4 regions of the Salinivibrio sp. PR6 genome follow, and region 2 is predicted to be linked to each of the others. Evidence: predicted binding sites of a transcription regulator. Region 2 holds the regulator's gene; each other region holds the start of a gene.

Evidence for each region. The regulator CRP, encoded in region 2, controls carbon source genes, mostly activating them, when cyclic AMP is high. The targets are predictions, from matches to a motif close to TGTGANNNNNNTCACA.
Region 1: BZG72_RS10165 (glycogen/starch/alpha-glucan phosphorylase) is a predicted target of CRP. The motif match lies at 6,184-6,199, and genes of this name have one in related genera.
Region 3: BZG72_RS13150 (NupC/NupG family nucleoside CNT transporter) is a predicted target of CRP. The motif match lies at 4,609-4,624, and genes of this name have one in related genera.
Region 4: cdd (cytidine deaminase) is a predicted target of CRP. The motif match lies at 4,355-4,370, and genes of this name have one in related genera.

What each region holds. Positions count from the first base shown of each region.
Region 1 is NZ_MUFA01000010.1:48,709-56,342, forward strand. Features, by position in the region: gene pulA (pullulanase-type alpha-1,6-glucosidase) at 97-2,973, opposite strand; gene malT (HTH-type transcriptional regulator MalT) at 3,164-5,872, opposite strand; gene BZG72_RS10165 (glycogen/starch/alpha-glucan phosphorylase) at 6,378-7,634, shown strand, end outside.
Region 2 is NZ_MUFA01000006.1:217,739-225,372, forward strand. Features, by position in the region: gene astA (arginine N-succinyltransferase) at 1-813, shown strand, start outside; gene astD (succinylglutamate-semialdehyde dehydrogenase) at 815-2,296, shown strand; gene BZG72_RS07005 (DUF1338 domain-containing protein) at 2,307-3,098, shown strand; gene BZG72_RS07010 (ABC transporter substrate-binding protein) at 3,166-4,032, opposite strand; gene crp (cAMP-activated global transcriptional regulator CRP) at 4,163-4,795, opposite strand; gene BZG72_RS07020 (phosphoribulokinase) at 5,045-5,914, opposite strand; gene BZG72_RS07025 (YheU family protein) at 5,971-6,189, opposite strand; gene BZG72_RS07030 (hydrolase) at 6,298-7,314, opposite strand; gene BZG72_RS07035 (TIGR02444 family protein) at 7,298-7,634, opposite strand, start outside.
Region 3 is NZ_MUFA01000018.1:5,207-12,840, reverse strand. Features, by position in the region: gene BZG72_RS13180 (methyl-accepting chemotaxis protein) at 1-1,068, opposite strand, end outside; gene yccX (acylphosphatase) at 1,150-1,422, shown strand; gene BZG72_RS13170 (TusE/DsrC/DsvC family sulfur relay protein) at 1,549-1,878, opposite strand; gene BZG72_RS13165 (Bax inhibitor-1/YccA family protein) at 2,104-2,772, opposite strand; gene BZG72_RS13160 (NRAMP family divalent metal transporter) at 2,980-4,257, opposite strand; gene BZG72_RS13150 (NupC/NupG family nucleoside CNT transporter) at 4,838-6,046, shown strand; tRNA gene BZG72_RS13145 (tRNA-Ser) at 6,229-6,319, shown strand; gene BZG72_RS13140 (hypothetical protein) at 6,848-7,324, shown strand; gene BZG72_RS13135 (DUF6998 domain-containing protein) at 7,457-7,634, shown strand, end outside.
Region 4 is NZ_MUFA01000004.1:224,357-231,990, reverse strand. Features, by position in the region: gene BZG72_RS04695 (HAD family hydrolase) at 1-40, opposite strand, end outside; gene BZG72_RS04690 (FMN-dependent NADH-azoreductase) at 364-948, shown strand; gene sbcB (exodeoxyribonuclease I) at 1,205-2,626, shown strand; gene BZG72_RS04680 (hypothetical protein) at 2,897-3,400, shown strand; gene BZG72_RS04675 (ABC transporter substrate-binding protein) at 3,492-4,226, shown strand; gene cdd (cytidine deaminase) at 4,429-5,319, shown strand; gene BZG72_RS04665 (DMT family transporter) at 5,418-6,317, shown strand; gene BZG72_RS04660 (thiopurine S-methyltransferase) at 6,442-7,062, opposite strand; gene BZG72_RS04655 (hypothetical protein) at 7,252-7,634, shown strand, end outside.

The DNA.
Region 1 (7,634 bases), on a different contig from region 2:
CCTTTTAATGGGGGGACGCGGTCGATGAGGATTGTGCTACGGGTAGATGTCCGGGCGGCAAGTGAAACGGGGGAGCAGCACTCCCCCATATAATAGTTAAGGTTGATGAGGTTTCTCGAATACGGCGACGGACCAAGCGGGTACGGTGAGTTTGCCGTTGGTCACTTGAGCAGCCCTTTGGTTATACGCTATCGAGCGGTTGCCCGCATTAGCTTGCAAGCTGTGAAGTTGATAGCCGGTGGCGTCGATGTTGGCAAAGTCATTGACCGCCGTGCCTGAGGCATTGATCGCGACGATAATCCCGTCACGCGTTGCATCAATCGAGCTGTCGTGCAGACTGCCACTGTTATCAAGCTGCATCACAATTAGCCCTGGGATCTGTGAGGCGCCGGTGTTGTGAAAGCTGACACGTTGGTTAATCACGCTGCCTTGGCCTAAGTGGAACAGCCCTGACGACGCACGCAGCGCCACCAGCTCATTAAAGTAGCTGTCCATGTTGCTGATTGCCTGCGGTGTTGGTTTGGCCTCACTGTTGTGGTTAGCAATCACGGTTTCAATCGTTGGCCAGTTGTAGCCGTCTTTATCTTCACGCGGCAGCCCTTGATCCCACTGCGTGGTTTGTTGAGTAAAGTCGACGCGGTTATACCAATCGCCTGAGTCGTAGGAGTCACGCTGCATGGATTTTGAACGAAGCAGTTCGCTGCCCATGTGAATAAAAGGCACCCCTTGTCCCAGCAGTGCCGTTGAGAGTGACACGGCTTGGGCGCGGACGCGTGTCGCAAGCGGCATGGCGTAAGGGAATTTGTATTGATGGTTATCCCACAAGGTTTGGTTGTCATGCTTGGAGACATAGTTTTGAACCTCCCAAGCATCTTTTGCGTAGCCAGCCGGTTGACCGTTGTAATCGACCTCGTCACCGCGCACGACATCACCATTGGCAATCTGTAACTGAAAATCTTTTAAGTTACCCGCCATACCCAAACGAACGAGATCGGCATTATGCAAGGCACTGGCTCTTTCCCCACTGTCTTGCTGTTGTAAATCATTGGGGACGACCCATTGACCATTACCAAAGCCTTGGTTTTTGCGTAGGTACTCGCCACCATCGAATGGACCGCCGCCGCGAACCGCATCCCGAAGTCGGTCAGAGAATGAGCCAATACCGGTGCCTGCAAGGTTTGCTTGGGTGGCTTGGACAAACTGGCGATCGTTGGCGACTTCACCGAAGTTCCAACCTTCACCATAGAAATACACATCTGGGTTGATGGCGCGGGCAACGGCAAGTGTGTGCTCGATTTGGGCCAGCGGATGATGCCCCATCAAATCCCAACGGAAGGCATCGATTTTGTAGTCTTTCACCCAGGTGGCAATCGAGTCATCGATCAGTTTGGCAAACATGCGATGCTCAGGCGCGGTGTTTGAGCAGCAAGTGGATTGTTCAACGTCTCCAGTGACGGGGTTAAGGCGCTGATAATACCAAGGCACGACTTTATCCAGCACAGAATAGGGCCCTAAGCCTGCTTGGTGGGTGTGGTTGTAGACCACGTCCATTACCACATTCATGCCGATATTCTGTTTAATTGCCATGACCATTTTACGAAACTCGAGGATACGCGCGGTGCCTTCAGGCTCGGTCGCATAACTGCCTTCGGGCACGGTGTAATGGAAAGGATCGTAACCCCAGTTAAAGCTGTCGTGTTGACGCATCGCTGCCATCACCGTTTGCACATAGGGAGTGTCAGCGCTGTCTTGGGTGGCTAAATCCATTAATACCGCTTGGATGGTTTGATTGTTGTCGCACTCACTCGCCAGCCTTGGCGTCTCTTTCAGCGAAGGTGCTTTGTCACATAGCGTGGAGAAACGGTCGGTTAAATCGATACGCTGCGCCGTGTCTTCGTTGATGGAGGCAATATCAAACACGGGGAGCAGGTGTAAGTGGGTAACGCCGGATTGAGAAAGCGCTTTTAAGTGATTGACCGGGGCGGTGCTATTTTGGGTAAAAGCCAGATACTTACCGCGCAGATTGTCTGGTGTGGATTGATCGAGCGCGGAAAAATCACGCACATGCGCCTCATAAATCACGCTGTTGGCAGGGTTTTGCTGCGAGTAAGGTGCACTCAGCGTATCCCAGCCACTGGGTTTAAGCGCGGGCGCATTTAGATCCACCACCTGTGAATAGCTAGAGTTGGTCGATAAGCTATGTGAGTAAGGGTCAGTGACTTCGAGACGCTCGATACGATGTGTGGTTGGGTGATAGACCGATAGTTGATAGCGGTAATAGTCGCCATGATTCAGCGCGGTGGTGGCAACATGCCAGCTTCCTGAGTTGGCGTCGAAGTCCATTTTAATGGGTGTTTGGCGCTGCTTTGGCGCGTTTTGTTCGCTCCCCGATTGATAGGGCACTAGCGAGACTTGCTGTGCGGTGGGAGCCCAAAGACGAAATTCAGTGTGTCCCGCGTCAGGGATGGCACCATAGGTAAGTTTTTCGGCGTGTTCGGCATACAAGGCATCAAGCGCCCGCGCCGGTTGCACATCGGTTGCGGTTAGTACGGTGTCGCCGTCTTTGGCGATGGCGAGAATTTGTCCTTTGAGCCACTGCTTCAGGGCAATATTGGCGCTAACAAAGTCAAAGTCGAACCCTTTAACGTCGCCTTGCAAATGGGGAAACGATGTCTGCCAATTATCGCGGGTGGCAAGGGTGGATTCGACACTCGCAGTGGCGTTTTCCACTTGCTGCGTGTCCGGGTTATAGCGCATCGTGCCATCAGCGGAGTAATACAAGGTGAGCGAGGTGGCGTTGGTTTGATGAGTGAGCAGGGTATCGGCGTCAGCAAATAGCACACTGGCATCGCTAGTGCCCGCATCTCTAGGGGGAAAATTGGGGTCGTTTTCGATATTGCAACCCGCTAACGCTATGGTAGCTGCAACGGCGACCGGTGTGCCGAGTGGTTGCAAAAGGTGAGTGCGCTTCATTGATCTTTCCTCATTTATCAATACTGAGCGCAGCTTACTCAAGGAGGGCATCTACCATGCGTGATCGGGTTAAAATTCAGCGTGTCATTACAAAAAAGATGATGAAATTCAGCAAAGTATCACGAAAGGTAGGGGGAGAGCGCGAGGCCTCTACGCCCCCAGAAAAGCCTGAGGGCGTAGACAGGGTTGACTAATTCCCGATAAGTTGTAAAAGGTTTTCGGCGGTGACGACCGCTTCTTTGCGGTTAGCGATATTGAGCTTTTGATATAAATTACGAATATGGGTTTTGATCGTTGTTCCCGCGACATCCAACTCATGGGCGATTTGCTCGTTACTGAAGCCTGAATAAATTAAGCCGAGCACTTGCCACTCGCGTTGTGTCAATGAGCTGGTTCGCACGAGCTCTGGCACGTTAGGGTGGTTGACCAGCTTTTCGACAAAGGCTTCATCAAAGTGCGTTGAACGAGAGCGTTGATGGCTCGCAATTTCCTTGAGGAGTTGCTGCGCACGGTGGCGTTCGAGGGCGCCGAGTGCGTGTTGTTCAATTAACGCATGCAGGAGCGGGGAGAGCGCCTCGCCCTCAATCAAAAAGTTACCCATCATGCCGGTTTGATTGGTGAGGATCAGCGCATCTTGCAAGAGGCTTTTGGCATATTCTGTCTCTTGCTCTTTGCTGGCAAGGACGGCTTCAACAATCAAATTGCGGTTTTTATCGGTCACCAAGTTGGCTTTGTTTGCTTCGCGGCGCAGAAAATCAACCGCTTGACGTGCTTGGTCATACTGACCCAAATGCAGATGCGCACGGGCAATGTTTCTCCACTGAAGCTGACTAAAGTGGTTGCAGGCGGTAGCGGGGCGAGTGGCTTGGTGTAACCACTCGTCCATGTTGGTGAGTTCATTTTTGGCTTGCCAATAGAGTAACAGCGACAATGATGCATTGGCGGTCCAATCAACGTGATAAACAGACTCGCGCAAAAGGTGTTCAATATGCTCAATGCTTTTTGCCGCTTTGTCTAACTCGCCGCGGCTAACGGCTACGCGTGCGAGCATGGAGTAACTATGCAAATGCTTGCTCGGTGGCTGATTTTCTAAAACCTGCAGTCCTTTGTAGGCGCAAGCTTCGGCTTCATCAAGCCGGTTCCAACACCATAAGATTTGGGCACGGAGACGTAAGGCAAACTCGTGGAGAGGAACTTGATGCAGTTGTTGATCCTCAATGAGCTGATCGGCGCTGTCGAGCAACTCAAACGCGGCTTGCACATAGCCTTGCGCAAGTAAGATCTCACTTTGTTGTAAAATCGCCCAAAGTGCTTGATGGTAAACTTGATGTTGCCGCGCTAATTTCTCGGTTTGTTGCATCATGGATAAGGCGCGATCCAGCTCACCGAGCACATGATTCACTTCTCCCACAACCGAGGTAGCGACAATGCGACCGCGGTAATTGGCGCTATCGAGTTGCTCGAGCGCTTTTTCTGCCAGCTGCATCGCCTGCTCAGGATTATTCGCGTTAATGGCCACTTGGGCGAGCAACGCATTGGCATTGCCTTGGTAATCGATATCAAGTGGGATTTGTCGGGTTTGATAGGCTTTTTCTGCACTGGCTAAAAGTTCGCCAACTTCATGATACCTGTGCTGACTTTGGGCTAACCAAGCACGTAGCAGGCTTAAATTTGGGTATTGGTATAAAAGCTCGTCACTGAGTTTGATAATCGCGGCTTCTAGTGTCGACAATTCACCACGATTAAACATACGCCAGCCGTGCTGATTGAGTATATCGGCCAACAATGCATCGTCTTTGGCGTAGCGTGCATGACGCAACGCTTGATGGGGAGATTGTAACTTCAACCATGCCAGTGAGGCTTGTCTATGCAAGGGCTGTTGTTGGTGAGGGATCCGTGCTTGGCGCTCATGAGCCAAAAACTCCGCGAATAGATGGTGGAATCGGAACCAGTTGTTATCTCCTTCAAGTGGATAAATAAACAAGCCATAGCGATTTAGTGACTCGAGCATATTCAATGCATCTTCGCGTTCAGTGAGTGCGAAAACCAACTCGTCATTAAACATCTCTAGTACGGAGACTTTCATGAGAAACTGACGTGTTTCAGCATCAAGCAAATCAAACACTTCTTCGGCCAAATAGTCCCAAAGGTGGGCATGGTTAAAACCAGCGTAAGACGCGGCGCTTTGCATCAGGGTACGCTTTTGGTGCTGCGCTTGAATCGCAATGAGCTGCAAGGCTGACGGCCAACCTTCAACGTAGTGGCATAATGCGTTCGCCGTGGATTCATCCACGCCATCGTCGACACGTTGATTAAAAAAGCGCGTCGTTTCTTCGTTATCGAACGCGAGAAGCTCGTTGCCGATCTCAATCATCAAGTCGCGTACGCGTAAATTCGCGGTGCCCAGTGGAGGGTTGGCGCGTGAGGTGACCACCAAAGTGAGATTATCTGGCATGTGCTTAATGAAAAAGCGCATCGCCTCATGAATCTCCTCATTATCAATGAGCTGATAGTCATCCAACACCAAATAGCTAGTGGCATGAAACCCTGCCAGTTCAGCAAAGACATCAGACAAGAGCGCACGAAGTGATGAGAATTGGCGTTTTTCCGCCAGCTTTATCGTGTTGGCGCAGCCCTCTTGGGTAGCGTGGTGCAGCGCTTGCAGTAAGTAGTTAATGAAGCGAAAGCTGTCGTTGTCACTATCATCAATGCTAAACCAGCCGACATTGGATTGATCCGCGAGCCATTGTGCAGCCATGGTGGTTTTGCCATATCCGGCCGGAGAGCGAAACAGCACCAGCTTATAGTGAGGGGCTTGTTGTAAAATATCGAGCACACGCGGGCGTAATATCGCGTTATAAAGCCGTCCAGGCCGAGTCAGCTTTGATGGGATCCACATAAGACACTGTCCTTCACTGCAAATGCGGTGCGACCTTTTTGGTGCGCACCTCTGTCCTGATTGCAGTGTATGTAACTTCAAACGCACAAACTATGATCTATCCCTGATCTCTTAACGGATGCCCCAATTTAGTGCAGCTACGCCTTTTAATTGTGATTTATATCACTTAAACGTCATATTGGTGGCCTTTTTAATGATTGAGATACACATCCATCTCGGTTTATTAGGGCTTAATTTGCGTTAGCGCACAAAAATCACAAAAGGAAAGCGATGTTTTTCACCGTGGGCGTAGCGCCTTTTTTGTTTCATAGCGTGACTTAGGTCACTCGATAAAGGGCTGCTCATGGATTTGATGAGAGGCGGCTCACTATTGCTATGTGACCTGGCTCTCTACGCCCTGTGGTCTCCTCCTTTGATGACAACGACGTGGGAGGATGTTTGCCGTGCTCGGGTTGGGCAGGATGAATAACCATCAAGGTTTCATTCCATTATCGAGAGCGACGACATGACACCAAAACAGCAACATGCGTTTGATAAAAGTGCGTTTAAAATCAGTATGGTTCAACACCTAACCCAGTTAGGTCACGCACCAGACACCGCTCAGCTGCGCGACTGGTACCTCGCACTGGGCCGTGCATTAGCCGAACATACCACGAGTGATCTGGTAGCCACTGAACACGATCAAGCCATTAAACAAGCTAAAAGTGTTAACTATTTATCCCTCGAGTTTTTGATTGGTCGGTTAACCGGCAACAATTTAATTAGCATGGGCTTGTACGATGCGATTGCCGATGCCGTGAGTGAGCTTGGCCTCGGGTTAACGGATTTACTTGAACAAGAGCGTGATCCGTCTTTGGGCAATGGTGGCTTGGGGCGTCTCGCCGCTTGCTTTATGGATTCATTGGCGGCCCAACAGTATCCTGCGGTCGGCTATGGCTTGCACTATGAATATGGTTTGTTCCGCCAGTCATTCAAAGAGGGCGCACAACAAGAAGCACCGGATGCGTGGCGTGAGCCTGAAGGTTACCCGTGGGAAGTGGTACGTCCTGACTTAGCGCAAACCATTGGCTTTTATGGCCATGTAGAGGTGATTGAGGACTCAGGGCACACGTACCGTCAGTGGGTGCCGGGCATGAAAATTCAGGCCATGCCCTGGGATCTGCCGATTGTGGGTTATCAAAGCAATACTGTGTACCCATTGCGCCTGTGGGAAGGACGGGCGTTAACGCCGTTTGCCCTTGATGCCTTTAATGACGGTGACTATACCCAGGCTCAGCAATCCGCCATCGCTGCAGGGAATTTGACCAAAGTCTTGTACCCCAACGATAACCACGATGCGGGTAAAACATTGCGCTTAATGCAGCAGTATTTCCACAGTGCAGCTTCTGTATCAGACATTCTCCGTCGTCATCTAGAGGCAGGGCATGCATTGGCCGCATTACCAGACTACGAAACCATTCAGTTGAACGATACTCACCCCACCATCGCTATTCCTGAGCTGATGCGCGTATTGCTGGATGATTATCGTCTGGGCTGGGATGAGGCTTGGTCCATCGCCAGTCGTACCTTTGCTTACACCAACCACACCTTACTGCCCGAAGCGCTGGAAACCTGGAGTGAGGCGTTGATTGCCAGTTTGCTGCCGCGTCATATGGAGATCATTTTTGAGATCAACCATCGCTTCATGCAAGAGGTAGAAGCGAAGTGGCCCGGCGATGTGGCCAAAAAGCAGGTGTTGTCTGTGATTGACGACAAAGGTGAG
Region 2 (7,634 bases):
ATTGCTGGGACAACAGGCATCGAGGCCGCGATTGGCCTCGACAACCCATTTTACAGTTACCACCTGACGAAGGTGGTGCACTCGTCGCGCAAACTGAATGTGCATAACATCGTGGAAGTGCTGACGTTTGGCAACAACTACACCGGCACGACAGAGATCTGCACCTTGTTTATGCGCCCTGAGTTTCGTGGCGGCCTAAACGGCAAGCTCTTGTCCAAGTGTCGATTTTTAATGTTGGCACAATTTCCAGAGCGTTTCGCAGACGTGGTCTTTGCTGAAATGCGTGGTGTGTCTGACGACGAGGGAAACTCGCCGTTTTGGCAATGGTTGAAGGATAACTTCTTTAACATTGACTTCACGTTGGCTGACTACCTCACTGGGATTGGGGCGAAAGGCTTCATTGCTGACCTGATGCCAAAACTGCCGATTTACGTGAGCCTGCTTAGTGAGGAGGCGCGAGCGGTTATCGGGCAAGTGCACCCAAATACCCGCCCAGCGTTGCGCTTGTTGGAAAAAGAAGGCTTTTCGTGCCGTGGTTATGTCGACATCTTTGATGCCGGCCCCACGGTGGAATGCTTACGTCACAATATCGAATCCGTGCGTCATTCTTTTAACGCCTCGGCAAGCGTAAGAGAGCACAGCAGCGCGCAGGACTATTTGATATCGAACACGGACTTTGCCGGTTTCCGCGCCACGGCGGCGAAAGCGGCGGTGGATCATGAAACCAATCAGGTGGTGATCAGCCCCGCGGTAGCAGATGCATTGAATGTAAAAGAAGGCGATCAGCTGCGTTTGATTGCCATGGAGGGATAAGATGACAAAGCAATCAGCAGGCCATCTGATTAACGGTGAATGGGTGAAAGGCGAGGGCGAGGTGATGACCTCGCAAAATCCCTTTGATAGTCAGTGTATTTGGCAAGGTGAAGAAGCGACGCGCCCCCAGGTTGAACAAGCGGTTAGCGCCGCACGTGAAGCCTTTCTTCGTTGGCGTAATACTGAATTTGCCGAGCGCCAAGCGCTGGTTGAGCGCTTTGCCGAGATAGTGAAAGCGAATACGGATGATTTAGCGCGCACCATTGCGGAAGAGACGGGCAAACCATTCTGGGAAACCAAAACCGAAGTCGGTGCCATGGTCGGAAAAGTGGCGATCTCATTACGCGCTTACCACGAGAGAACGGGCTCACGCGAGAAGGACGTCAATGGCACGCAAGCGGTGTTGCGCCACCGCCCGTTAGGTGTGATGGCGGTCTTTGGTCCTTACAACTTCCCGGGTCATCTGCCCAATGGTCACATTGTTCCCGCGTTACTGGCCGGTAACAGTGTGGTATTCAAGCCGTCAGAGTTGACGCCGAAAGTGGCGGAGAAAACACTGGCGTATTGGCTAGAGGCGGGGCTGCCACATGGCCTTATCAATTTGGTGCAAGGTGGCCGTAATACCGGTGAGGCACTCGCGCAAGCGCGCGGCATCGACGGACTGCTATTTACCGGTAGCGCCAATACTGGCCATATTCTCCACCGCCAGTTTGCCGGTCAGCCTGATAAGATGCTCGCACTTGAAATGGGGGGAAATAACCCCTTGGTGGTCAGTGATCAGTTTGGTGATTTAGAGGCCACCGTGTATACCATCATTCAGTCAGCGTATCTTAGCGCCGGCCAACGCTGTACCTGTGCGCGCCGCTTGCTGTTGCCTGAGGGGGAAGTGGGTGACAAGATCTTGACTCGCCTAGCTCAATGGACAAAAACCGTGCGTGTAGGCGGTCAGTTTGATGATCCGGCTCCGTTTATGGGCGCACAGATCTCAGTGGCGGCAGCGGAAGGCATCCTGGCGACACAACAAAAGCTTGTTGATCTGGGCGCGAAGCCAGTGATTGAGTGTGAACATCAGCATGATGCGGTGATCTCGCCAGGGATCTTGGATGTCAGTGGTATCCAAGACTTACCGGATGAAGAGTATTTTGGCCCGTTGTTGCAAGTGCAGCGTTACCAGGATATGGCCGATGCGGTCACCAAAGCCAATGACACCCGTTATGGATTGTCTGCCGGGCTTATCAGTGAAGACGATGGTGAATGGCAGTATTTCCTTGACCATATTCGTGCAGGGATTGTTAACCGCAATCGTCAACTGACCGGAGCCAGTGGCGATGCGCCATTTGGTGGGCCAGGTGCTTCGGGGAACTTACGCCCTAGCGCGTATTACGCGGCAGATTATTGTGCTTATCCCATGGCATCCATGGAGGGCGAGCAGGTGATGCTTCCCGAGACGTTCGCCCCCGGTATACCGACTCAACAGGACTAAGGAGAGCAACATGGACAGTGGCCAAGCGTTATTCGACAAACTGTGGCAGGACTACATCAACCGCCTGTGCCCTTCGGCACATAAGGTGCATGCCTTATTAGAGGAAGGGCAACCTTTGATCAATGACCATATTGCCTTACGGACATTTGGTTTGCCTAAGGTTGGACTAAAGGTACTCGCGCGTCCATTTCTCGCCTTGGGGTATCAGCAAAAAGGTGACTATACCTTTGAAGCGAAAAAGCTCAATGCTTGCCATTTTGAGCACCCCGATCCCTTGATGCCGAAAGTCTTTATCAGTGAGTTGATGGTCGAGCAATGCTCGCCCGCGCTTCAGGCGATTGTTGAGAAGCTGGTGGCACAAGTTGATGCGTCGTCACTTACAGGCAGCGATTTTCTCCATCAGGGCCGCCTATGGGATATTGATTGGGCAACCTATCAAACGCTTGCCGAAGAGAGTGAATATGCGTCTTGGGTGGCGGCACACGGTTATGGTGCGAACCATTTTACCGTGAGTGTGAATCAGCTGAATGCGCATGATGATTGCCTCTCGGTGAACAACCGATTGCGTGATAATGGCTTTGCGATTAACGAGTCAGGTGGGGAAGTCAAAGGGGATGCATCTGTGTATCTGGAGCAATCCTCCACCATGGCTGACCGCGTGCCCGTTACTTTCTCCGATTGCACGCAAACCATCCCGGGTGGCTTTTACGAGTTTGCTAAGCGGTATGTGTTGCCCAATGGTGAACTCTACCAAGGTTTTGTGGCTGCTTCGGCAGACAAAATCTTTGAAAGCACCCATTAGTGCGTCACACATTGCTTATCGACATCATGGGAAAAGGGAGCGTGTGATACGCTCCCTTTTTTATCGTCTATTGAGCCTCGATGTCGAGCCAAAACGTGTCTGGAATCGCTTGTGTTTCGTTGCTTAAATGCGGGTTGTCGACTCGGATGACAGTACGCTCACCAATGTTCGCCTTTTCAAAGGTTTCCTTAACTAAAGGCGCATTATTGAAAAACTCGATAAATGATCCGTCTTGATACGCCGCTTCAAAAGCGCCATTTAACATCTCGGCGACGTCAGCATGTTGCGGAGACACAAACAGGAACATTGGGAAGCGATAGATCAGCATCAGGTGTGGGTCAACTAACAGGTTACCGTATTGCGGCCGCTCGGCTAATTCACTAAAAGGCTCAATCAAGGCACGAGGGAAGAGATCGGCCCGGCCCGTATCAACCACTTTGAAAATGTTTTCAAAGCTCGATATTTCACGTACGCGAAATCCCGCTGAGTTAAGCACCTTGACGTCGGCCCAACCTTGTCCCTGAATCATAGTAAGAGACTGCAAGTCACTCGCGCTACTTATCTGAGCAAGTTGGGGCTCGGTGGCTTGGTTGGTAATAAACAGGCGGTGGCCGAGTAAGCCACGAAACACGGGATAGCGAACGGGGATCAATTCAGCTTCCAGTGTACGGTCGGCACCAAGCCAGTCGACGGTGAGCTTGCCTTGCTTGAGCATTTCCACCTTACGAGATTGAGAGCCAATTTGGCCGTCAAAGGCTTGTAAGGTAACAGATTCTCCCGACTTTTCGGCAAGAAACTCGATGAGCTCAATGGCATAGAGATCAAGCGCCGAGCCGGCGCGTGGCTCGGGGTGGACAATCGTCGTATTGGACGCAGCATGGACTGAAAACACAGAGAGCGCGAAGGCGGTGAGGGTAATCATGAGTTTTTTCATAAACGACACCTTGTTAATTTTATGTTAACCATGTCGTTTTGAGTGTAGAAGCAATCCGCGTGCTTGCCAGATAATGGAGATAAAAAAACCGACGCCAGGGCGTCGGTTGGTGATACAGAGAGCGGCGCGATTAGCGTGTGCCGTATACCACGATGGTTTTACCGTGTGCGGAAATGAGGTTTTGCTCTTCCAGCATTTTAAGGATACGTCCCACTGTTTCGCGTGAGCAGCCAACGATTTGGCCAATTTCCTGACGGGTGATCTTAATCTGCATACCATCAGGATGCGTCATGGCATCAGGCTGCTTCGCCAAGTTCAATAGGGTTTGCGCAATGCGCCCTGTGACGTCCAGGAAGGCAAGATCCCCCACCTTTTGGCTCGTTACCTGCAAGCGGCGCGCCATTTGTGAGGACAAGCGCATCAAGATATCAGGATTCACTTGGATAAGCTGGCGGAACTTTTTGAATGAAATTTCTGCCACTTCACACGGTGATTTGGCGCGTACCCAAGCAGTGCGCTCTTGGTCTTCTTCGAAAAGCCCGAGCTCACCGATGAAGTCACCTTGGTTAAGGTAAGACAGGATCATTTCCTTGCCTTCTTCATCTTTGATCAGTACGGCCACAGACCCTTTCACGATGTAATACAAGGTCTCCGCCTTTTCACCAGCATGGATAAGCGTGCTTTTCGACGGATACTTATGAATATGACAATGTGAAAGGAACCACTCGAGTGTAGGGTCTGTTTGAGGTTTTCCTGGAACCATATAACTTATTTCCTCTGCATGTGTTGCCCGGCAACAACGTCCTATCTTTGTCTGAGGGGTAACCCATCAGATCATTGCACAGAATACGAAGTCTGAACGCGGGCTACAAGCTCACTGTATGTTAACAAGAGTGTATCTTTTTTTGTTGGTGATTTCTTGATTTTGATCTAGGCCAACCGCCTAAAAAACTGGCAAAAACGTGGCTAAGATCACGGCTTGAGAAGTAATACATCATGAATGCGCTACGCCTCAGCCAATCTTGCCTTTTTCTATCAATTGCTGGATCAATGGACGTATGATCAATTCCATTGCAAAGCCCATTTTTCCTCCCGGCACCACTAAGGTGTTATGGCGCGACATAAACGACCCGGTGATCATTTGCAACAGATAAGGGAAGTCGACGTTTTTCATGCCACGAAAGCGGATCACCACAAAGCTTTCATCCAAAGACGGAATCCCTTTGGCATTTAATGGGTTTGAGGTATCTACCGTGGGAACGCGCTGAAAGTTGATATGGGTGCGAGAAAACTGCGGGGTGATATAGTGCAGATAATCATCCATTGAGCGCACAATCGAGTCGGTCACCGCTTCACGAGAATGGCCTCTATCGCGCGTATCACGGACAAATTTTTGAATCCACTCTAAGTTGACGATGGGGACCATACCAATCAAGAGATCGACGTGCTGCGCAACGTTGACGTCACCGTCGACCACGCCGCCGTGCAACCCTTCGTAAAACAATACATTGGTATTGTCGGCCAAGTCTTGCCATGGCGTGAAGGTACCAGGCATTTGGTTATAGGGCACCGCTTCATCAAAGGTATGTAAGTAGCGGCGGTACTTCCCGGTGCCTTGGTCACCATACTCACGAAAAAACTGTTCCAGCCGAGGGAAGTCGTTGGCGGTGGGGCCAAAATAGCTGATATGTTTACCTTGCTCACGCGCTTTACGGATCTCGACGTCCATTTCGGGACGGGTAAAGCGATGAAAGCTGTCCCCTTCTAGCCAGGCCGCTTTGATGTTCATCATTTGGAACATCTTTCGGAAGGCTTCCGAGGTGGTGGTGGTGCCGGCCCCTGACGAGCCGGTGACCGCAATAATTGGATGTTTAGCCGACATGACGCGCCCTGTCATTCAGTCTGAATTTGTATCGCGATACGGCGAGTACTGCGATGCTAGGATCTGAGTGCTGCTTTACGACGAATATCCACTGTCTCGTGCAACTCAGAATACACAATCACGGCTTCTCCGGATTGCAGTTGTTGGCGAACGTCCTCCACTTTTTGTGCAAAGCTGACTTCTTGCTCACCATAATCGGTTCCTTCCCGTAACACAAAATGCTCAATTAAACCTGTGAGTGTCTCGTCGGGAATCGATTGCCATGGAACCATCATACTACATCACCTTTTATCGATCTCAGGATGGCATGCTAGGGTGCCTGATGTGAATGTTGTGAATTGGCTCGCATTTTACCCGATCATTCCGCGTAATGCAGTGGTTCTCTACGCTTTCTTGATCGTGCGCGTGTCACTCACACGATCCGAATGAGGTGATGGTACGGGTAGATAAGTGGCAAGCCAGTGGGGGACGGCGTGCTCAAGCCAAAACTGTGGCTGTCGCCAACTACCGGCGACAAAGCCAACATGGCCGCCATGTTCAGTGAGTTGGTAATCAATGTTTGCGGGTAACGGGGACGTAGGGATCACCGCGTCGGTCATAAAAGGATCGTCTTTGGCATGAATAATCGCCAGTGGGGCCTTGATGGTGTCGAGCACCGATAAACCACTGCAGGCGCGATAATAGTGGAGGGCATCGTCAAAGCCATGAAGCGGAGCGGTGACGGTTTGGTCGAACTCGAACAGAGTGTTTATCGCCGGGCGCTCCCCCGCGTGCCATCGGCCTACTTGCTGATGCCGTGTGAGCTTTTCCGCTAGGATTTGTCGCATCGAGCGCAATAAATAGGCTTGATAAATACGGGAAAAGCCTTGCTGGATACGCATCGAGCAGGCGGCAAGGTCAAGTGGCGGCGACACGGCGCAGCCACAGGCCACGATGGGATCATCGTGATAGTCCGCCAGGTAGCGCACCAGCATATTTCCCCCCAAAGAGACCCCGACTGCGCCAATTTGACTCTCTGGATAGGTTTGACGCAAATGGGTTAAGAAGGCGCGTGCGTCCTGGGTTTCTCCCGAGTGATAGGTCCGCGCGGCACGATTGAGGCGGCCACTGCAGCTGCGAAAGTGCATCACCACGCCGCACCAACCTTGGCGTTGGAAGGCCGCGAGCAAGCCGTTGGCATACGGGCTGTCAAAACTGCCTGCTAAGCCATGGAATAAAACAACAATCGGCTGTCCAGGTTGCGGCTGATGCGTCCACGCCAGATCAACAAAATCGCCATCGGGCAGGTCAAATTGCTGCCAGCGAGGGGTGAAAAGCGGGGCACGACGCAGAAAGCGAGGCAACAAGGTTTGCAGGTGCGCATTCCGCGCGCTGGGAATGGGTTTAAACGGTGTCATCATGGTTGCTTCCCTGTTCCTCGGCGGGTGTCACCTTCAGTGATGTGTATAGGTTGCGTGCTGATGGTGACAACTGACGGCAATAGTAGGCGAGAGGAGAGGCGGTGTCCGTGAGCCAGGTTTGACGATTCAGGGCATCGACTAAATCTTGCTGTTGGAATTTTTCTAAGCTGAGCTCGAAGTTAAGCATTTTTTTATATTGCCCACTCCCGACACGCGGCTTGATGTCACGCCGTAAATGACGGTAAGCAATCAGTAAGTGCTCAGAGCGGCTCAATGCGTGCTTCAGTTGTGTGAGGCTCTCGGGCGCAAGACCATAGCCG
Region 3 (7,634 bases), on a different contig from region 2:
ATCCGCGGTATGCGCTTGCAGTGATTCAATCATAGACTGAATATCAACCGTTGACTCTTGGGTGCGACTGGCCAGTGTGCGTACTTCATCGGCCACCACCGCAAAGCCGCGGCCTTGTTCACCGGCACGTGCCGCTTCAATCGCCGCATTCAGCGCCAACAAGTTGGTTTGTTCACTGATGCCATTGATGGTGGTCACCACGGTGCCAATTTGCTCGGCGTTTTTGCTCAGCTCGCTGACTTTATCCGCCGCTTGGGCAATTTCGCTGGCAAGGCCGTTAATCGCGGCCATGGTTTGCTGGACTTGCTGACGTCCTTGGTTCGCCGCTTCGGTGGCCTCTTGCGTTTGGGTTGAGGTGTCCGTGGCATGGCTGGCCACTTCGCGAATCGAGCCTGCCATTTCTTCGGTGGCACTGGCCAGTGAATCAAGATACTGGCGCTGACTCTCACCCAAGGCTTCACTCTCATCGCTACGCTGCTGCAAGCTTGCTGACAAGCCATCCATCATCTCAGCGCTTTGTTGAATCGCCTTCACCAAGTTTTGCTCGCGCTCAAGCACTTTATCGATAGTGACGGCAATTTGGCTAAACTCATCACGAACAGGAATAAAGTTCATTCGGTAGCTCAGCTCACCATCTGCTAGCTTTAATAAGGCTTGGTTCATGGTGTACATCGCGCCGCCAATAAAGGTCATGATGTAGTAAATCAGTACTGCAATCACCAGAACCATACCGATCAGCAGGCTCCAGTCGGTGGCGCTCATATGGCTAAACAGTGAGCCGTCAAGTTGATAGACAAGCTCATTACCATTGAACGTAAAACCGGTTTGCTGGTTATTGAGCAGGGTTTGTACCTCGCCTTTCGGGAGGTCGTATTTATCAACCATGGCTTGAATGGCTTGGCCTTCCGCTTCCATCTTGTGTGCCACACGGGTATCCGAGGCGGCATCCAAGGTAAGCGCAATCACAACCATTGCGAGCAAGGGGAGGAAAAAGATAAGGTAAAATTTTTCTTGTAGCCGAAGGTGGATAAAATATTTATCAATCCATCGAAACGCAACTTCTTTCATGACGCCATCCTGTCAAACGACTTGTCTCATGTAGCGTTATACAGGTGTCGTTTTGCAATGGGAATATAGGAGAGGTGACAGATGTCTCAAAAATGTGTCAAAGCCTATGTCACAGGTCACGTTCAGGGGGTTGGCTTTCGTTATCACACCGCCCATGAGGCGTTGAAGCTCTCATTAACCGGATACGCGAAGAACCTGCCGGATGGTCGCGTTGAGGTATTGGCTTGTGGACGCGAAGAGTCAGTGGATTCGTTAATGGCCTGGTTAGATAAAGGGCCACCGACGGCGGGCGTCGATCAGGTTGATCAAGAGGACGTGGAATGGCGCGCCGTTGATGGCTTTGCCATCTTGTAGCGCCTTAGTAACAGGTCTCAATAGAAGAGAGGCTGCTGCCAATCGTTACATGCGCCGCGAAGGTGTGGCGGCGCTTGATCTATCGGCCTCGGGCTTGTCAGCTTCGGTACTTGTTTGCCTCGGTGACTAGAGGCATTTCGCGGGCTTGGGTAAGCCTGCCAGCTTGGTAGCCTGTTTTGCCGGGCCTTTAGGGAACAGCTTAAACAAGTATTTGCTGTTACCTTTCTCTGGGCCGTATTCTTTTTCCATCGATTTAACCAACAAACGCACCGCCGGTGAGGTGTTGTACTCTTGATAGAAATGGCGGACGAAGTGAATCACTTCCCAATGTGCTTCGGTCAGCGCAATGTTTTCTTGTTCTGCAAGCAGCGGTACCAGGGCTTCGTGCCAATCATCCACATTTTTTAAATACCCTTGCGCATCCGTCGCAATGGTTTCACCTTCATACACCAGCATACTTCTACCTTTGTTCGTCATCTGACCGGACGTTATCGCTTTGATTGAGGCTGCAAAGCATAGCGAGCAGGGCGGGCGAGTGCAACTGGCGTTCACTGTGCCTGATGTGGCGCGCTTCACTGAGTGGGTGCGCCATTCAATCACACGCTTTAGGGATAGAAAAGCAGCCATAAAAAAAGCCGGCGCATGCCGGCTCTTTGTGACTTACGGTTTAAAGCACGAGGCTTAGTCGTCGTTCATAAAGCCAAGAATGCTCAGCATATGAACGAAGATGTTGAAGATGTTCAAGTACAGCGACACGGTGGCGCGGATGTAGTTAGTCTCGCCGCCATTAATGATGTTGCTGGTGTCATACAGAATAAAGGCTGAGAAAATCAGTACCGCGATGGTGCTGATTGCCAAGCTCAGCGCTGGGATCTGCAAGAAGATGTTCGCGACCATCGCCACCAGTAGAGCAATCACACCCGCGACCAAGAAACCACCCATGAAAGAGAAGTCTTTCTTAGAGGTAATGGCATACGCCGATAGGCCTAAGAACACCATACCTGTGGTCGCCAACGCCTGCATGACAATTCCTGGGCCGCTAGACAGGCTCAGGTAGTAGGTCAAGGTTGGACCGAGTGAGGCACCCAGTAAGCCGGTGAACACGAAGGTCCATACAATACCGGCGGAAGAGTTCATGGTGCGTGGTAGCACAAAGAACACGATCGCCAACGCACCTAGGGTCATACCTAGCGACATCATTGGGCCGATGCCGACAGCGATAGCGATAAAGGCCGCGATAGCACTGGTGATCAGTGTCATCGATAGCAGTGCATACGTATTACGTAGCACTTTGTTTGTAGATAACGCACTCTGCTGTGACTGGCTGTGCGAAACGATACGATCGTTCATAACGTTCTCCCGGTTGGGTTAACAATCCATTTTTATATACGACAGTTATGTGGGCAGTCGTTCACTTTTTCAAGCCGCCCACGTCCTTAACCTAAACCACGACTGGCTTTTATAAGGTCAATAATACCTTATCCGCGCTCAACACCGATGGTGAAGTTGTAAAAGGATGTTAACCCAGCCCTTTAAGCGCGAACAAGGTAAACTTTGTTACATCAACCACTTCCACCAGACGAACACCGCCAAAAAGCCGAATAAATACACTAATCCAGTAATGGCTAGCGCACGCATCGCTTTGCTCATGGTCACTTCAGGCGGCAAGCGGTGCTTGGTCACCAAAATATAGTTCAACAGAGCGAAAAAGGGCGTGGTGACAAATGCCGCCACCATGGCGAAATCAAGCATGGTCAGCAGTGCGCCGGTCCAAAACGCCACAATCGCCAGTGCCAACACCGAGATCAGCATCATCCAGCCTTGTGCGATGCCCGGGTGCGCCTCGGCTTCTGTTTGTTCACGCAACAAGCGTTGTGATTCTGATACGACCCGCGCATAGCCATCAATCACGGTAATGGTGCTGCCGAAAATACAGAAAAAGGCGACCACGGCAATCAAATAGCGCGACCATTCACCAATGGTGGCGGCATACAGGCCCACTAACTGGTGCGAAAAGCCAATACCCGATTGCTTTAACTCCACCCCGCTGCCGTGCAGAAGCAAGGCACCGAGTGATAAGAACACAATCGCCAACAGCGCGGTACCGATATAGCCAACGTTAAAATCAAACAGCGCCGCTTTGGCGTTAATCGGCTCAGATTGCGCTTTACGCTTGAGCCACACCGAGGTGATGCTAGATATTTCAATCGGAGCGGGCATCCAACCCATGGTCACCACAATAAAGCCGATGGCGGCGACAGACCAAATTGAGGGCGCATTGAAGTTGGGTTCAACCGCGACAGGATTCCCCACGGCAATCGTCACCGCCACCAAGGTGGCGCATGTCAGCGTCGCCATGATCACTTTTGATAAGGTATCCAACGCTTTGTAATGCCCCGCAATCAAGATGACTAAGCAGGTGGCCACAATAATGCTCGAGAGCACCGTCAGTGAGAGATCAAACGGCACAAAATAGCTGAGCAAGCTGGCACTAAATAAGGTCAAGGCCGCGGTGTTAATCACCCCAGAGACCGCACTTAACGCGACAAACAGCCACAAATAAGGCCGACCTAAACGCGCATAGCCTTCGACCAAGGTTTCACCGGTTCCCGCGGTGTATTGTACGCCTGCTCGAAAAAAGGGGTATTTAAACAAGTTAACGAGCAGGATCAATGCCGCGAGTTGCCAGCCATAAATGGCTCCAGCTTTGGTCGAGGCAACAAGGTGAGAGCCGCCTACAGCTGCCGCGGCCATCATGATACCAGGCCCCAATGCGCGTAGACGTTGCATCACCGACAAGCTAGATCCTGCCTGATGCGAAGAGACGGTTTGCATGTGTGTTTCCTTTATTGTGGTTGCGTTGTTGTGTTTGCTTTGTTTTATGTTTTTTTAGCGCTATTGCTTTTGTTTTTCCATTGAGGCTTATTTTTATCACTTTACCTTCAATGATTTTGTCAATAGCCACCCATGAATATCATATGAGCCAAACGTGTCAACCAATCTTGCCAAATTTGTTAAGCGCAGGCGTGATGCAGGGTGTGAATGATAGACACCACCAAGGTGACACAAAAAGAGAGGGATAAACATCCGACCATTGTCTGAGAGACAAGACACAGCCAAAAGGGCAGTTTGCAACCCTCGATAACCACTCAATAAGTGTGATTGAGCGTCAAATTCTGCTGGAAATGAGAGTTTAATCACACTAGAATGCTCGCCCAACATGTGCTCTTTGCGCAGCGATAGCCAAAGAGTGACTGTGTCGCGATTTGCGGCTGAAGAAAAAGCGTCCAAGGTCGGGCCCACCTTCACCGAACCCGCGGTACGATGTAACGCATGATGGAACCTCTTGCCACCCCGGCAGCGTGTCGTACTCATCCGTACCGCAAGTGCAACACAACGGCAAGGTAATCTATTTATGCAACTCCTCTATAGTGCGGCAGGTCTGGTCGCTCTGTTTCTGTGCGCGTGCGCATTTTCCACCAACCGCAAAGCGATCAACTGGCGAACAGTGCTAGGTGCGTTTGGCCTGCAAGCTGGGTTTGCTGCCCTGGTGCTCTATATTCCCTTTGGTCAAGCCATGCTAGGGGCAATGAGTAATGGCGCGGCGAAGCTGCTCTCCTTTGCCAACGAAGGTATCGAGTTTGTGTTTGGACCTCTGGCGAACGATGGGTTCATTTTCGCTGTTAAAGTACTGCCGTTAATCATTTTTATCAGTGCGCTGATTTCTCTCCTTTATCATCTCGGCATTATGCAGTGGGTTATCAAACTCCTCGGCGGCGGCATACAGCGATTACTCGGCACCAGCCGCGCAGAGTCTCTGGTGGCAACCAGCAACATCTTTCTTTCTCAGGGCGAATCTCCTTTGGTAGTTCGCCCTTTTCTTAGCAAAATGACCCGCTCTGAACTCTTCGCCGTAATGGTCGGCGGCATGGCCTCAGTGGCCGGCAGCGTACTTGGCGGATATGCCGCCATGGGCGTGGATTTAAAATACCTGATTGCCGCGAGCTTTATGGCCGCGCCCGGTGGATTATTGATGGCCAAAATCATCGTCCCTGAGACGGAAACACCGGCTGAGCAAAATCAGGTGGAGATCAGCGATAGCGACCAAGCGAACGCGATTGATGCCTTGGCCAGTGGCGCGATGAACGGCATGAAAGTCGCGGTGGCCGTGGGTACTATGCTGGTGGCCTTTATCAGTGTGATTGCGATGCTAAACGCCGGGCTCGGGAGCATTGGCGAGCTGCTTGATTTAGAAGGCTTAAGCCTAGAAAGCCTGTTCGGCTATTTATTCTCACCCTTGGCATTGCTTACTGGGGTGCCGGTGCATGAAGTGTTTGCCGTCGGCAACCTATTAGGGCAGAAAATTGCACTCAATGAGTTTGTCGCCTTCTTATCCTTTGCCGATATCAAAGCGAACCTGTCGGTGCAAAGCCAGGTGATAGTGACCTTTGCCTTGTGTGGCTTCGCCAACATTGGCTCAATTGCCATTCAACTTGGCTCGATTGGTGCCATGGTGCCCGAGCGCCGCAAAGATGTGGCAAGCCTTGGCGTGCGCGCAGTGATTGCCGCCACCTTTGCCAACCTAATGAGTGCGGCACTGGCGGGTATTTTTATCGCGCTATAAACACTGCGCAGCAAAGAGACTCAGCTAAAGTGTCTCAGTTAAAAGCAGGGGCGATTGGCGGTAAGCTAATCGCCTTTTGCTAGCATGTTCGCCAGCCTGATCATTGATTGAGCGAGCAGACAAAAAGCGGCAAATAAAGGGTTTACAAGCCACAACGAACCCAATAATATACGCCGCGTTCCGGAGAGATGGCTGAGTGGTTGAAAGCACCGGTCTTGAAAACCGGCAAGGGTTAATAGCCCTTCTAGGGTTCAAATCCCTATCTCTCCGCCATATACCGAAAAGCCGCTGCTCAGTCAGCGGCTTTTTTGCGTTTATCCCCCTACAAATCCCCAAACCCTGACCGCGCCAACATTTTAGACCCCTTTGCCTAAACACACTGCCCAGCGTCTGATAATCTAGCCCGCGAAAAATTGCCCTATAAGGCCTTTTGGACGCCGCCAACCAATGGCGGTAGCGTGGGTGTTGAAGCGCACTCCATTAAACTGCCAAGCTGTATATTTACACAGCTTATCGGCGAGGAAAGCCAGATCGTGTGCACGATTATTCGAAACACATTCACATTATCACCAAGCTAAAAAATAGAAATGCTATTTAATCAATGGGTTGCATTTCACTGGTTGGGGATAATGTGAACGCCTGAACCATGATAGGCGGCATGCACACTTTCTCGGAAAGAGACAGATCATAAAGACTCAAAATGCTATTTATAACAGTGGGTTAGATAATAAAAGCCGCGTATAACGATTTTGGGAAATCGCGCATGCGCACTAATACAATGTTATATTTTACGGGGGTAATATGCCAATCAAGCAGTTTGATAAGTGGATTGATAGCATCGTTTCTAAATACGAAATTGAAGCTCAATGCTGCAGTAAGTTTTCAGATGTTTTCTTAGGCTACTACTCTCCAGAATACTTAGCTAAATGCAAGTTTGTTGTAACGGACGTAATCCCGAAGCCTGACATTCCCGAACTACGCCATATTGGTTTAGGTGATTTTCTTGATATGGATTGTGGGGCAATCACCTACAAACACATGTACTTTATGAAACCCCAGCATCAAGAAAACTTAGAAATTCATATTCACGAACTCATGCACACAATTCAATGGGAGCAGCTAGGTGGAGAAGGCTTTTTGAAGCGGTACGTTCAAGAAATCAATGAACACGGCTATGACAATGCGCCATTAGAGAACATGGCATACGATCTAGGTCGTAGTTTCAAATCAGGTGGCGCTGCAGTTGATGTAGCTAACTTAGTGCGTGAAAAAATATAACAAATTGCTTAACAAAGACTCCTAACGTTTGGCGACTTAAGTCGCAATTTCAACTCTGTGTTTATGGCACAATATTTAAGTTAAGTGGCATCGCGTTGTCGCTTGTTAGCAAGGCGTTAGGCAGAACTAGCTATGAATGAGAGACAACAGCGTGCTCTGGTGCGTTTCAACAAATCCATAGAAGAGCTTAAAGCAGCAGGCGTGATTCGGTCCGACCGATACCTAGGCGATATAGCCGAATTTCTTTGTGCTGATGCTTATGGAATCGATCTCGCTACTAACCAGCGGCAAGCTGGGCACGATGGGTTTA
Region 4 (7,634 bases), on a different contig from region 2:
CCAGCGTGCCATCCACGTCTAACATAAATAAATTTTTCACGCGCATTTCCTCAAACCCCGTTGCGTCCCACAAGCGACCGACTTGTGATTTGATCTGGCGCTTTGCCGTTCTTTGTCTTGGATCTCTAGCCAACACAACGGGCATTATAACATTATTTTTACATTTTGAACGACTATCGGCCGCTATCATACGCCCATGCTCACGCAGCGCAACTGACCACGCCACGTGCAGCGACATCAACAAAAATTTTGAACAAGTTTAACGAATCTGTACGCTGGTGTTCATTGTGAAAGTCTCTAGACTACATCGAGTCAACAAAACAACCTCATGGGCAAAACGCCATAAACTGTAAGGAGAGACGCATGAAAGCGCTGGTACTGAAATCAAGTATTCTTGGCCCCTACTCGAGCTCAAACGCTGTGATTAACAGTGTGGTGGATGAGCTGTCTCCAGACACGCTGATTGAGCGCGATCTTGCTTCTACCCCATTGCCGGTTCTCACTGGGGACAATGTGGGCGGCCTACGCGGTACAGGTGAACTCACTGATGCCCAGCAGCAAGTTCAGCAAGCCTCAGATCAGTTGATTGAAGAAATTCAGCAAAGCGATACCCTAGTGATTGCTGCGCCTATGTACAACTTCACTATCCCCGTGCAACTCAAAGCTTGGATTGATCTCGTTGCCCGTGCGGGGGTGACTTTCCGTTACACTGAAAATGGTCCCGAAGGTCTACTGAAAGGCAAGCGTGCCATTGTGGTCACCACACGCGGTGGGATGCACAAAGGGGGCACGACCGACCATATCACGGGTTACATGCAGACCGTACTTGGCTTTATTGGGATCACCGACGTCGAGTTTGTTTACGCCGAGGGGCTGGCAATGGGCGAAGACACTGCAAGCCAAGCCATTGATGAGGCCAAGCAAACACTGAAACGCTTAGCGTCTTAGCGGCGGATAACGCATGCTTTTGGGTGTTCGCGCGACGTGAACGAACCGACCTTTCCACCTGCCTTATCACGATAGCCTGCCTGCGTGCAGGCTCTCATTATCGATCTTCACTGCTGACTGCCTGTTTTTATACGTATCAGCGCTTCAATATTGCGCCGGTTAGCTCAGGATTGGTGATACGCGATGCCAGTGTTACCATACTGGTTTATCGCAGGATTTTGCGCCTGCTTTCTTATTGACCAAGTTGGATTCGATTGTGACAGACGCCGACCAGCCAAGCTTTTTTTTCTACGACTTTGAAACATTCGGCACCCATCCAGGTAAAGACAGGCCTTGCCAATTTGCTGGCGTTCGTACCGACAGTGACTTTAATGTCATCGGTGAACCCTTAGTCCTGTACTGCCAACCACCCAATGACTACTTACCGGCTCCGGAAGCCTGTTTGGTCACCGGGATTACACCGCAGCTGGCACTGAAAAAAGGCTTATCCGAGCCGGAGTTCGTCGCGCAGATCCATACAGCCTTCTCGCAACCCAATACCTGCATTGTCGGGTATAACAACGTGCGCTTTGATGATGAAGTCACGCGCTACACGCTGTACCGCAACTTTTTTGACCCATACGGATGGAGTTGGCAAAACGGTAATTCGCGCTGGGATTTGCTCGATGTAATGCGCGCCTGCTACGCACTGCGTCCGGATGGTATTGAATGGCCCCACGATGACAACGGTAAACCCAGCTTTAAACTAGAAAATCTTTCTGTTGCCAATGGTATAGAACATAGCGACGCACACGATGCGATGGCGGATGTGCACGCGACCATAGAGCTGGCGAAAAAGGTCAAGGCGGCACAGCCACGGCTATTTGATTATTTGTTAAAACATCGGAATAAAAACAAAATCAAGCACCTGATCGATGTGGTGAATATGACGCCTCTCGTGCATGTCTCTGGCATGTTCGGCACCGAGCGAGGCAACACCAGCTGGATTGTGCCCGTTGCTTGGCATCCTGATAACCCTAATGCCGTGATTACTGTCGATCTGGCCCGTGACCCGGCCCCTTTGTTTGAATTGGACGCTGATACGTTACGCGAGCGCCTGTATACCCCGCACCACGACCTCACGGAAGGACAGTTACCGGCACCACTTAAACTGGTGCATATCAATAAATGCCCCGTTCTCGCCGATGCAAAAACATTACGACCAGAGGATGCTGCCCGACTCGGTGTGGATCGCGAAGCGTGCTTACAACACCTAAAAGCATTGAAAGCCGCGCCAGAATTACGCGAAAAGCTCGTTGCCGTGTTTGCCGATGCCAAGCCTTTCAACGATCAGGACGTGGATACGGCCCTGTACGCGGGCTTTTTCTCGAAAAGCGACCGCAGTGCGATGGACATCATCCGTGCACGCGATCCTGAGAATCTTGCAGCCCTGGATCTCAGCGTTGATGACTGGCGCATCAAGCCGCTGTTATTCCGTTATCGCGCGCGCAATTACCCGTGGACACTCACCGAAGCCGAGCAGCAAAAATGGTTTATGCATCGACGTGATTACTTTGAAACACACCTTCCTGCTTATATGGATAACCTGCAGCATCTCGCTGAACAGCACCAAGCTGAGGAGGATAAAGTTCGCGTTTTAAAAGCGATTTACCACTATGTGGAATCACTGGTTGGCTAACACTGACACGGTTGCTAAAGACGTATCGCGAATACACCGTCCGGTCAGTAAGGCGACCGATCATCACTCCGACCTTAGTCTACCTATCAGGTAGCGGTGGTGGACAGGTTTGGTCGCCTTTTGTTTTTAACGTCATGTTTTTTAAGTTATTAACTAGCAATGCTGACACACTGCCCACTTTGTCCTACCAAAAAAAAGATAGCTTGACCAGTTGCAGTTCTGTGATTTGAGTCCACACTTTTAAAAAGGATGTTGTTTGGAGTGTGGGCAATGATGACAACAAAAGTAGATACGCGCTGTTACCGCTTTCCCGAGGTTGATTTTGAACCAGAAAGCCGTACGTTATATTGGGCCGATGACACGATGACGGTTCTCTCTTACGAAGAGTCTCGTTTACTCGAGATGCTTTGCTACTATGCCGGAGAGGTACTCTCTAGCCGCACCTTATTCAAACAAGTGGCCTTGCCCGACAGCTCATTTGCCCAGCATCAAAGTGTGGTGACATCATTAATGGCCAAATCCTACCGCAACGGCAAAAAATGCCTTCCCTTTGAAGTAGTCGGTGAATTTGGTTTTCGTGTGTCGCTTCCGCAGCAAACACTTGCCAAGCGTCCAGGACGAGCAGCAAACGCTGCATCGCAGACACCTCCACCGTCTTTAACGCACTCAACGACCATTGAAGAGTCGTCGTTTAGTATCGCTAAACCACTCACGATCCTGGTCACGGCAGCGGCGGTCATTATTGGCATGACAGCATTATTGACTCAAGCTTAGCGTGTTTGATGCCCGTGGTGCGCCACGGGCGTGTCGTATTAGGTCGTCGTTTTTGCTTTGTCCATTGGCTTTAAAATCTGAGAGAGAGATAATGCCACGCCGCTATTTACCGCTTCTGTTGTTTATCACGCTGCTCAGCCTCTCCACCCCTACCCGAGCCACCATTGAACAAACCTATGTCGCACACCTTGGCGAACTACCTAGCTTGATCAATTTGGATGGTAGCGGCGCGTTTGTCGATTTCGTCCGCTATCTTGATGCGCAAGACCCTAGCACCAAGATTATTATCGAGGTTTTCCCTATTCATCGCGCGATAAACAGTGTCGCACAAGGGCGAGCCGACTTTGGTTTACCCGCGGTGCGTCCGACGCGGGAAGTGTCCACCTTGCCTTTCGACTTTAGCGAGGTGTCATTTGGCCAGGTCACACATGTCCTTTACACCAATAAAGCGCTCCCGCTCTCGGTCAAAGCGCTGTGGGCGAACCCCTCGCGCTATACCATTGAAGCCGTCCCCTACTATATGCCCTTTAAGGTGCAACGCTCGCACAGTATTAAACAATCTTTATTGCGCTTGGCCGCGGGGAGAATTGATGGTTTCGTTTGGGCGCAAGAGGAAGCTGACATGGCACTTAAAGAGCTAGGTTTAACCATGATCAAACGCGCACACTTTGCTGACTTCCACGATGTCTTCATCATTCCTAAGGGCGAAGCGGGCCGAGAAATCGATGCGTATCTCACACGACTGATTACTCGCTTGCGTGACCAGGGCGATCTCGCGCGTGAGTATCGTAAGGTACATCGCCCCTATGTCGATTGGCAGCCATAATGCATCAACCGTCTTTCGGCTCGCGGACGTGTCTGCCTACGCACGTCGTCATGATGGCCACATTAAGAGGCATAAAAATATTGATGTCACTCTAACTTTCAGCAACAAATCCGCTCTTGCAAAACATGCGTGACATTACTCACACAATTATTGAAAAGGCTTCTCTACACTGTCCTCCCGTTAACGATAAAGAAGAGATGCTATGCGAACCGCACTAACTGACGCACTGACACAATTACCCGACGCCCTACAAAGCGTTGTCTCTGATTGGATAAATGACGCAAACTTTGGTGCTACCTTCACACCAGAGCAGGTGGCGCAGATGGAATCCGCCAGTGGCCTTAACGGCGCCGCACTGCGTCTTGCTTTATTGCCTTTGGCGGCGGCCTATGCGGTTACCCCCATTTCTCAGTTTAATGTTGGTGCTATTGTCCGTGATGAAAGTGGCACCCTGTATTTAGGCGCAAACATTGAATTCACCGGGGTGCAGCTAGGGCAGACAGTGCATGCCGAGCAATGCGCTATCAGCCATGCTTGGACAAAAGGGGCAAAACGCCTCACCGATATTACGATCAATTACAGCCCATGTGGTCACTGTCGGCAGTTCATGAATGAGCTCAATGGCGCTGAGTCCTTGATCATCCAGCTGCCACAATCCGAACCGAAAGATTTGCACACCTATCTACCCGAGCCGTTTGGTCCTGCCGATTTGGGGATTGACTCTCGCTTATTGACTGACGAGTCCAATCAATTATCAACGGATGATATCGATATTCCATTGCTAAAAGCCGCCGCTGACGCCGCTAACCGCAGTCACGCGCCCTACTCAGGTAACTATAGCGGGGCCGCGGTTGAAACCAATGATGGCGAATTTTTCTCTGGCATGTATGCCGAGAATGCGGCTTTTAACCCAAGTCTTCCGCCTCTTCAGGTTGCATTAATTGCGGTCAATATGGCGGGCTACCATTGGACAGACATTCGCTCTGTTGCGTTGGCCGAAATGGCAACGAGTACAGTCAGTCACCTTGCCGATACCCAGGCAACACTGGATGTCATTGACCCAGATATTCCCTTAGTGTATTCAACCCGCTAAGCGCCCTCCTTATTTGTCCGGCCCTCAGGGGATTTCAGGTCGCCCTGAGGTCGGATTTGCGCTACTATCCGTGCGTCTTTTTTCGGATAGTCACGGCAATGAAACAGATTCATAATCCACTCCAAGGTGCAGCCTGGATGCTGACCGCAGGCCTGTGTTTTGCCCTCGTTAACAGCCTGTCTCAGTACGTTAGTTTTAAAATGGGCTTACCCTCTACCACGGTTGCCTTCATTCAATACGCCATCGCCTTGGTTGCGATGATCCCCTGGTTGAAGCAACTCGGGATCCGTCAAGCACTCAAAACCCAACACCTTGGTCAGCATTGTCTGCGGGTGTTTATCTCCGTGATTGGCATTCAACTGTGGCTGTGGGCGCTGGCCTACCCAGTGCCCATTTGGCAAGGGATTGCGCTATTAATGACCTCACCGCTATTCGCAACGGTAGGCTCTGGGCTGTTTTTACGAGAGCGAGTGGGGATCGCGCGCGGTCTTGCGACGCTCGCTGGGTTTTGCGGCGCCATGATTATCCTCGAGCCTTGGTCAAATGCGTTCACTTGGGCAACGTTATTGCCTGTTGGTGCGGCGTTTTTCTGGGCCACCTACTCGCTGATGGTGAAACGTTTATCCGCTTATGACCCGCCCACCACCATGGTGGTATATCTACTTTTGTTGATCACGCCCTTTAATTTGCTACTCGCCGTGCCTGATTGGACGCTCCCTCAGACATCCACTGCTTGGTGGATGTTATTTGGCGCCGGCATACTGACCGCCCTCGCACAGTGGGCCATTGCCAAGGCATATGCTGTTTCCGATGCCTCTTTTGTGCAGCCTTTTGATCACGCTAAACTCCCTCTTAACGTCCTCTTTGGTTGGCTGGTGTTTAGTTGGGTTCCACCCGGCCGACTGTGGTTAGGGGCAGGTATTATTATTGCAGCGGTCTTTTTTATTACTCACTGGGAATCACGCCAATACACGCAGGCACAAAATAAGCTCGCATAGTCGGTTTGCCAGTTTCTACGCTTTCTTGCCCACTAAGACGGCTGCTTACGCCGTCAAAGAGCGTGCGACGTCAAAGAAAAGGGGCCGTCATGGCCCCTTGACACATTCTCACCCACATCGGCCACTACGACGCCGCTGCTTTGATTAACCACACTTGTTCACCACGCTCGCCGTCGGGTTCCGTGTGTGTCTCGAGCAAACTGATGTCTAAGCCTTGGAACGCCTCTTCTACCACCGACGCATCAATGGAAAATGGCGGCGTGTCATCCGTTTGCGGATAAAATAAGGTAATCAGCAGCAAACGCCCTCCAGGTGCCAGCAAGGTTCGAATATGGCTGACATACTGCGCGCGCATAGCAGGCGGCATGGCCACCAAGGCGGCGCGATCATAAATCAATGGCATAGGACTCAGGCGCGCGGTAAAGAAATCGCCATTGATCAGCTCCAGTTCATCAAAACAATAGTGCATATGCCCTGACGGTGCGCGATAAACCTGAGGGGTATATAAGTTTTCCGAGAAAAAGGCACGCACTGCGATCTCACTAAGCTCGACGCCAATAACATGCTGATGTTTTTCAGCAAGCCAGTTGAGATCGATCGACTTTCCGCAAAGGGGCACCAAAACCGTTTCGTCACTTTGTGGGGCCAGTGATGACCAGTGGCGGATAAGCATCGGGTGTACCGTATCGCGATGAAAGCCTATTTGGTTTTCAGCCCAGCGCTGATGCCAGAACGCTTGTTCCATGCTCTCTCCAACGTGATGAAAACGGTGATTTTAGCAAGTTATTTCCCCAAACTCACTAACGTCGAGACTCAGGCGCGTTAGACGCTATTATCGATCTTGATCACAAACTAGCCACTAAGTGACTTGCGAGTGACGCCACAAAACATTACTGTTTAAGCATACAGTATTGATTATATATACAGGTGTTTTATGTACGTGACGTCTAATGTGTCAAATCAAGCTAAGGTTCAGTCTCCCGCGCGTGTCACGCCATCATCTTGCTATCATGCTGCTTTTACCGCCGCCACACAGGTAAACGCACACTGGCAAGCGACCTTACGCGCGATTGCACTGCAAGCACGCCAGCCCAAGTGGGTCACGATCATTAATCCACCTCGCGCTTTAAATGCGGCACAGCTTAGCCTCTGGGGCATTAATGCGAATCAGGTACGCGTGGTCCATCGCCAAGCAGGGTACGATGATGAAGCGCTTATTGATGCGGCGTTAGCGGCTGACACCTCATGTGCCATTATCGCGTTTACCCCAACAGACGAGCCGTTCAATTACTGTGAGCAAAACAAACAAGGGATCGC